3 regions of the Enterobacter dykesii genome follow, and region 1 is predicted to be linked to each of the others. Evidence: predicted binding sites of a transcription regulator. Region 1 holds the regulator's gene; each other region holds the start of a gene.

Region 1 (2,272 bases):
TATTTTACTCATGGCAATCATCGGCATTTTCTTTGGCAGTGATACCGGCAATACCGAAAATATCGCAAAAAACATTCAAAAACAGCTCGGTAAAGACGTTGCTGATGTGCATGACATCGCCAAGAGCAGCAAAGAAGATCTGGAAGGCTATGACATTCTGCTGCTGGGTATCCCAACCTGGTACTACGGTGAAGCCCAGTGCGACTGGGATGATTTCTTCCCGACGCTGGAAGAAGTGGACTTCAACGGTAAGCTGGTCGCGCTGTTCGGTTGTGGTGACCAGGAAGACTACGCCGAATACTTCTGTGACGCGCTGGGTACCATCCGCGATATCATTGAGCCGAACGGTGCAGTGATCGTAGGCCACTGGCCGACCGCCGGTTACCACTTTGAAGCGTCCAAAGGCCTGGCTGATGACGATCACTTCGTAGGTCTGGCCATTGACGAAGACCGTCAGCCAGAGCTCACAGCAGAGCGCGTTGAGAAATGGGTGAAGCAGATCCGTGAAGAACTGCACCTGGATGATATTCTGAACGCCTGATTTTATCGCGGCGCAACTGCGGTTGCGCCCATGCCCCAGGTCAAACCGATTAAATTAATCGCTACAATCTTTTAACTTTTTCGCCCAGACCTGTACAATGTCTCCCTGATAAAACGTGGTTTTCCATTGAGCAAGTTTGTTGGTGATACCACGTTTTTATAAGCATATTTTGCCTGAGACTTGCAGTTTTCATTTAGCCATGGCAGTTCTATAATGAGACGCATTATCCCGGGTGCATTTTCTGTCACTTCCCACAGAAGTGAATCGTTTAGCAACAGGACAGATTCCGCATGACTGACAACAATACCGCATTAAAGAAGGCTGGCCTGAAAGTTACGCTTCCTCGGTTAAAAATCCTTGAAGTGCTTCAGGGTCCAGACAATCACCATGTCAGTGCGGAAGACCTTTATAAACGTCTTATCGACATGGGTGAAGAGATTGGGCTGGCTACCGTCTATCGCGTGCTGAACCAGTTTGATGACGCGGGCATTGTTACCCGTCATAATTTCGAAGGCGGTAAATCCGTTTTCGAACTGACCCAGCAGCAGCACCACGATCACCTGATCTGCCTCGATTGCGGCAAGGTCATTGAATTCAGCGATGATTCCATCGAAGCGCGCCAGCGTGAAATCGCGGCGCGTCATGGCATCCGCCTGACGAACCACAGCCTGTACCTTTACGGTCACTGCGCTGAAGGCGACTGCCGCGAAGACGACCACGCGCACGACGCGAAATAATAAGATTCATACTCTGAGCCAGCCGCAAGGTTGGCTTTTTTTTGCCTGAAAAAAGCCCGGTAAGCGCAGCGCCACCGGGCATGATAACAGCGAATTAGTTACTGTTATTGCTTCGTATTTCTTTCCAAATCTGGTCGCAACGCTTCGCAACTTCCTGATCGTTACCGGTTTTACGCGCCTGGATACAGGCCTGGTAATCCATTACGCGGACGTTCTCCTGCGTCGCGAACTGCTCGTGCGCTTTCTCTTTCTTCAGCACGTTCAGCACGCTCTGACAGGCTTGAATTTTCTCCGGCGATCCTTCCGCAGTATTTATACAGGCGCTATAGGCCTCCTTCAGACGGGAGTCCTCTTTCGGCGCCTCACTCTGAGCACACGCCACCAGCCCTGATGCCAGCAACGCGACGATTACGATTTTTTTCATCATATGCAGTCTCCATACCGGCGGGACTCGGCCCGCCGGGGCGTTCATCAGAAGATGGTGAATGGGGCGATAACCATGAATTTCACGTCACGCTCATCCTGGAAGATGTTGCCGTAACCGCCTGCATAGCTCGGGATATCTGAGTGGTTGTCATACTGAGTGAAGTGCAGTTTGAACATTGTGCCTTTCGCGCGGCCATCCTGCAGGGTATAGATAGCATCGAGGCTGTACGCAGACTCTTTCAGGCGATAGTTGGGATCGTAGTATGCATCCGGCGTGGCCATATCGGCAGGTTTTGCGTCCCAGGCGTAAGCGTAAGAAGCGCCCACCGCCCAGCCAGGCAGGTTCCAGTTTTTCAGGTCATACATTGCGCCAAAGAAGACCGCTTTCTCGCCGTCGGCGTTGAAGTCTGAGCGGTTATCCCACCAGATATCAAGACGACCGTTGGATGAGGCGTAGGTCGGGGTCATACGCTGCAGGAAGTAGCCCTGCTGCCCTTCCGCCTTCACCCATGTACCTTCCAGACGCAAATCAACCTGACCGACCTTGTAGCCGAAGGTTAACGCCTGC
Region 2 (2,272 bases), 1.6 Mb from region 1:
AATGCACCAGCTCAATGTCATGATTTCCCTGGTGACGGTCAATGGCCAGCTTCAGCGCATCAATACCGCGAGCGCGCGTCGAAACCAGCGGAACGACCGGGCAACCCAGGCGCGCGGAGAGGGCATCGACGTCGATGCGCAGCTTTTGTTTCTCCGCAATGTCGAGCATGTTGAGCGCCACGATGCAGGGGATACCCAGCTCCAGCAGCTGCAGCGTCAGATACAGGTTACGCTCGAGATTGGAGGCGTCGACCACGTTGATCAGCAGGTCCGCGTCGCCGCCAAGAATATAGTGACAGGCAATCTGCTCATCGAGCGAGGTTTGCGACGAAATGGTGGTTAAGGAGTAGGTACCGGGAAGGTCAACCAGCGTCACCTGGTTGTCCGTTGTCGTGAACTGACCCTCTTTACGCTCAACCGTCACGCCCGCCCAGTTGCCCACGCGCTGGCGTGCTCCGGTGAGCTGGTTAAAAAGCGTAGTCTTGCCGGAATTAGGATTGCCAATTAAGCCAATAGTTAACTTTTTCATTTTTTTAGACTCACTGAAACCGCTGGCTTGTTATCGGGATAAGGCTTCAACTTCTATTAACGCGAGGTCTTTCTTACGCAGTACAAGATTCACGCGGCGGGTTTCAATATGAACCGGGTCGCCCAGCGGCGCCACGCGCACGACCTGAAATGACGAGCCGGGCAGCATGCCCAGCGACAGCAGCTTTTGCCGATAGGCTGGGTTAATTTCGCGGGTAAAACCGGTAATTTTCCATGCACTGTCTGGAGTGAATTGCATAACGCCTGATTCCACGAAAGGTTAAATTATCTACTATGGGATGATAATGAGAATAGTTTTTATCAGCAATATTAAAACTGTGACGGAATGTTGTTTGCGGTATTAATTTACGACCTGTTTGACCTGGCTCAATATTTGCTGAATGGCCTGGAAAACGAAAAGAAGAGTATTTGTTAACGGGGTGATAATTCGTGGTTTAAATATGGCTACATTCTATTTATTTTAATTCGCTGCGCCCTGCTTGCCGGGCGGCACTGCGTTTGCCCGGCCTACAAAACCGTAGGCCCGGTAAGCGCAGCGCCACCGGGCATTGACAACCTTAGCGTTTCTTACCCATCGCAGCCGCCAGCGCATCCATCATCGCGCTGTTGCCAGCAGGCTGAGCATCACGTCCGCGCGGTTTTGCCGCTTTCGCGGCCGGACGCTGCTGTTCGCGGCCTCCGCCATTGCCGCCACGGCGCGCGTTGGTGTCGCCCGGCTGCTCGTCCAGACGCATGGTTAGCGCGATACGCTTGCGCTGCAGATCCACTTCCAGCACTTTGACCTTCACGATGTCGCCCGCTTTGACCACGGTGTGCGGGTCTTCAACGAACTTGTCGGCAAGAGATGAGATATGCACCAGACCGTCCTGATGCACGCCGATATCCACAAACGCGCCAAAGTTGGTGACGTTGGTCACCGCGCCTTCCAGCACCATGCCGGGCAGCAGGTCGTTCATGGTTTCCACTCCGTCAGCAAAGGTCGCCGTTTTGAACTCAGGACGCGGATCGCGGCCCGGCTTTTCCAGCTCTTTGATGATGTCGGTGACGGTTGGCACACCAAATTTGTCGTCGGTGAAATCAACGGCTTTCAGGTTGCGCAGGGCGCTGCTGTCACCCATCAGATCTTTCAGCGCCTGCTGGGTGGCAGCCAGAATACGCTCGACAACCGGGTACGTTTCCGGGTGAACGGTGGAGGCATCCAGCGGGTTATCGCCGTGGTTGATGCGCAGGAAGCCCGCGCACTGCTCAAAGGCTTTTGGCCCCAGGCGGCTCACCTTCAGCAGCTGCTGACGGTTCTGGAACTGGCCGTTCTCATCGCGCCAGGCGACGATGTTCTGCGCCATCATGCGGGTTAAGCCCGCCACGCGGGTCAGCAGGGGAACGGAGGCGGTGTTCAGGTCCACGCCGACGGCGTTTACGCAGTCTTCCACCACCGCATCCAGCTTGCGCGCCAGCTGAGTCTGGCTCACGTCGTGCTGATACTGGCCCACGCCGATGGATTTCGGGTCGATCTTCACCAGCTCCGCCAGCGGATCCTGCAGGCGGCGAGCGATAGAGACCGCGCCGCGCAGGGAAACGTCAAGGTCAGGGAACTCCTGGGCCGCCAGCTCGGACGCGGAATAGACGGATGCCCCCGCTTCGCTGACGATCACTTTCTGCGCCGTTACTTTCGGGAACTGCTTCTGCACGTCGAGATAGAAACGCTCGGTTTCACGGGACGCCG
Region 3 (2,272 bases), 2.0 Mb from region 1:
GAAAGGTCATGGTCACGGCCATCACCACTAATAAAAAAGGAGCCATGGAGGCTCCTTTTTTTGTTAAAGACCCAGTGCGGTTCCCACCAACAACCACAGGTTCAGCGCAACGACCACCACCACGATGGCCCACCCGGTCCGTTTCACCAGCGTTGAGTTAACCAGTTCGCCCATCAGGTTTTTGTTGCTGGTAAAGATCAGCAGCGGCACCAGCGCCAGCGCGATACCAAAGCTCAGCAGCACCTGGCTCATAACCAGAATTCGCGTAGGATCGAGCCCCATCAGAATCACGATAAATGACGGCAGCATGGTAACGGAGCGACGAACCCACAGCGGAATATGGAAGCGGACAAACCCCTGCATCACCACCTGGCCTGCCAGCGTGCCCACCACCGTAGAAGAAAGACCGGCAGCCACCAGGCTGAGACCAAATATCGTGGCGGCAGCATGGCTCAGTAAGGGCTCAAGCGTGAGATAGGCCTGGTCGAGATCGGCAATACCGGTGTGGCCGTTAAAGTGGAAAGCGGCGGCAGCGGTAGCCATCATCGCCAGATTGACAAACCCCGCGATGGTCATGGCAATCGCCACGTCCCATTTGGTAGCGGAGTAACGCTCTTTGCGCGTTCCACCATGGAGATGCTGGGTCAGCGAGGAGTGAAGGTAAATCACATGCGGCATGATGGTCGCCCCCAGTACCCCAGCGGCCAGGAACACTGCTTCCGAGGTTGGCAGGCTTGGGATTGCCATTCCTTTAGCGAGCTGCGCCAGGTTCGGCTGTGAGAAAATCAGCTCGACAATATAGGCCGCCGCGACAAACAGCAGCAGACCGCCGATAACCTTCTCCAGCGGTTTTTGACCACGACGCTGCAGCATCAGGATCAGGAAAGTGGCAATCCCGGTCAGTACCGCCCCCTGCAACAGCGACACGCCCAGAATCAGTTTAAAGCCGATCGCTGCGCCGATAAATTCAGCGAGGTCTGTGGCCATGGCGATGATTTCCGCCTGAACCCAGTAGAGCCAGACGGCCGGACGCGGATAATGGTCGCGAATTTGCTCTGCCAGGTTTTTACCCGTGGCAATTCCCAGCTTTGCAGAGAGCATCTGAATCAGCATCGCCATCAGGTTAGCCCAGACGACCACCCAAAGCAGCTTATAGCCGAAGCTGGCCCCGGCCTGAATATTGGTCGCAAAGTTACCTGGATCGATATAGCCAATGGCAGCGATGAACGCAGGTCCCATTAATGCGAACCGCAACTTGCGCGCGGCTCTGCCACTGCTACCCTCTACGCGACTGTTTGTCATTTCTGCCTCTGAAATATAGCCTTTGCTATGTTTAATGCTATCAAAATGAGAATGATTATCAAGATCATTTATGATGTTTACAGTGATTTCTCTGATAGCTTTGAACGATAGACGGGCGGGTAAGTGGGCGTTCAAACAGAAACTGAATTGCGCGCGCTTTTGTGAAGACTAGCACACAAACTTAACTTTTCACTCATTTACCTAACATAACAAAAATGTATTGTGGATCACTATTTTTGAGACTCGTCACAGGATGTAACTATAGTGTGTCCTCGATCTCGTTTTCTTTTCGCTTGTTACATAGAATGTGCACGAAAATTAAACCTGCCTCATATTTGGAGCAAATATGGACCGCGTCCTTCATTTTGTCCTGGCACTTGTTGTCGTTACTGCACTTGCATTGCTGGTCAGCACAGACCGCAAAAAGATTCGTATCCGTTATGTTGTCCAGCTGCTGGTCATTGAAGTATTACTTGCGTGGTTCTTCCTGAACTCCAACGTAGGCCTCGGCTTCGTGAAAGGCTTCTCCGAAATGTTTGAAAAACTGCTCGGATTCGCCAATGAAGGGACCAACTTTGTCTTCGGTAAAATGAACGACGAAGGCCTGGCGTTCTTCTTCCTGAAGGTTCTTTGCCCTATCGTCTTCATCTCCGCGCTGATCGGTATTCTGCAGCACATCCGCGTTCTGCCGTTCGTTATTCGTGGAATTGGTTTCCTGTTGTCCAAAGTGAACGGCATGGGCAAGCTGGAATCCTTCAACGCCGTCAGTTCCCTGATCCTCGGTCAGTCTGAGAACTTCATCGCGTATAAAGATATTCTCGGCAAAATGTCCCGCAACCGCATGTACACCATGGCGGCAACCGCAATGTCTACCGTTTCCATGTCTATCGTGGGCGCGTATATGACCATGCTGGAGCCAAAGTATGTTGTTGCGGCGCTGGTTCTGAACATGTTCAGCACCTTTATCGTT

Evidence for each region. The regulator Fur, encoded in region 1, represses iron uptake genes when iron is present. The targets are predictions, from matches to a motif close to ATAATAATGAGAACNACTATCAA.
Region 2: a site for Fur is predicted at 828-850, ahead of feoA (ferrous iron transporter A). Genes of this name have one in related genera too.
Region 3: a site for Fur is predicted at 1,342-1,364, ahead of F0320_RS15480 (Nramp family divalent metal transporter). Genes of this name have one in related genera too.

Annotation. Positions count from the first base shown of each region.
Region 1 covers NZ_CP126604.1:1,226,027-1,228,298, reverse strand. Annotated here, with positions in the region: gene fldA (flavodoxin FldA) at 11-541, shown strand; gene fur (ferric iron uptake transcriptional regulator) at 832-1,278, shown strand; gene chiQ (ChiQ/YbfN family lipoprotein) at 1,373-1,702, opposite strand; gene chiP (chitoporin ChiP) at 1,750-2,272, opposite strand, start outside.
Region 2 covers NZ_CP126604.1:4,182,299-4,184,570, reverse strand. Annotated here, with positions in the region: gene feoB (Fe(2+) transporter permease subunit FeoB) at 1-529, opposite strand, end outside; gene feoA (ferrous iron transporter A) at 560-787, opposite strand; gene F0320_RS20050 (Tex family protein) at 1,107-2,272, opposite strand, start outside.
Region 3 covers NZ_CP126604.1:3,256,453-3,258,724, forward strand. Annotated here, with positions in the region: gene F0320_RS15475 (DUF2502 domain-containing protein) at 1-31, shown strand, start outside; gene F0320_RS15480 (Nramp family divalent metal transporter) at 64-1,302, opposite strand; gene F0320_RS15485 (NupC/NupG family nucleoside CNT transporter) at 1,649-2,272, shown strand, end outside.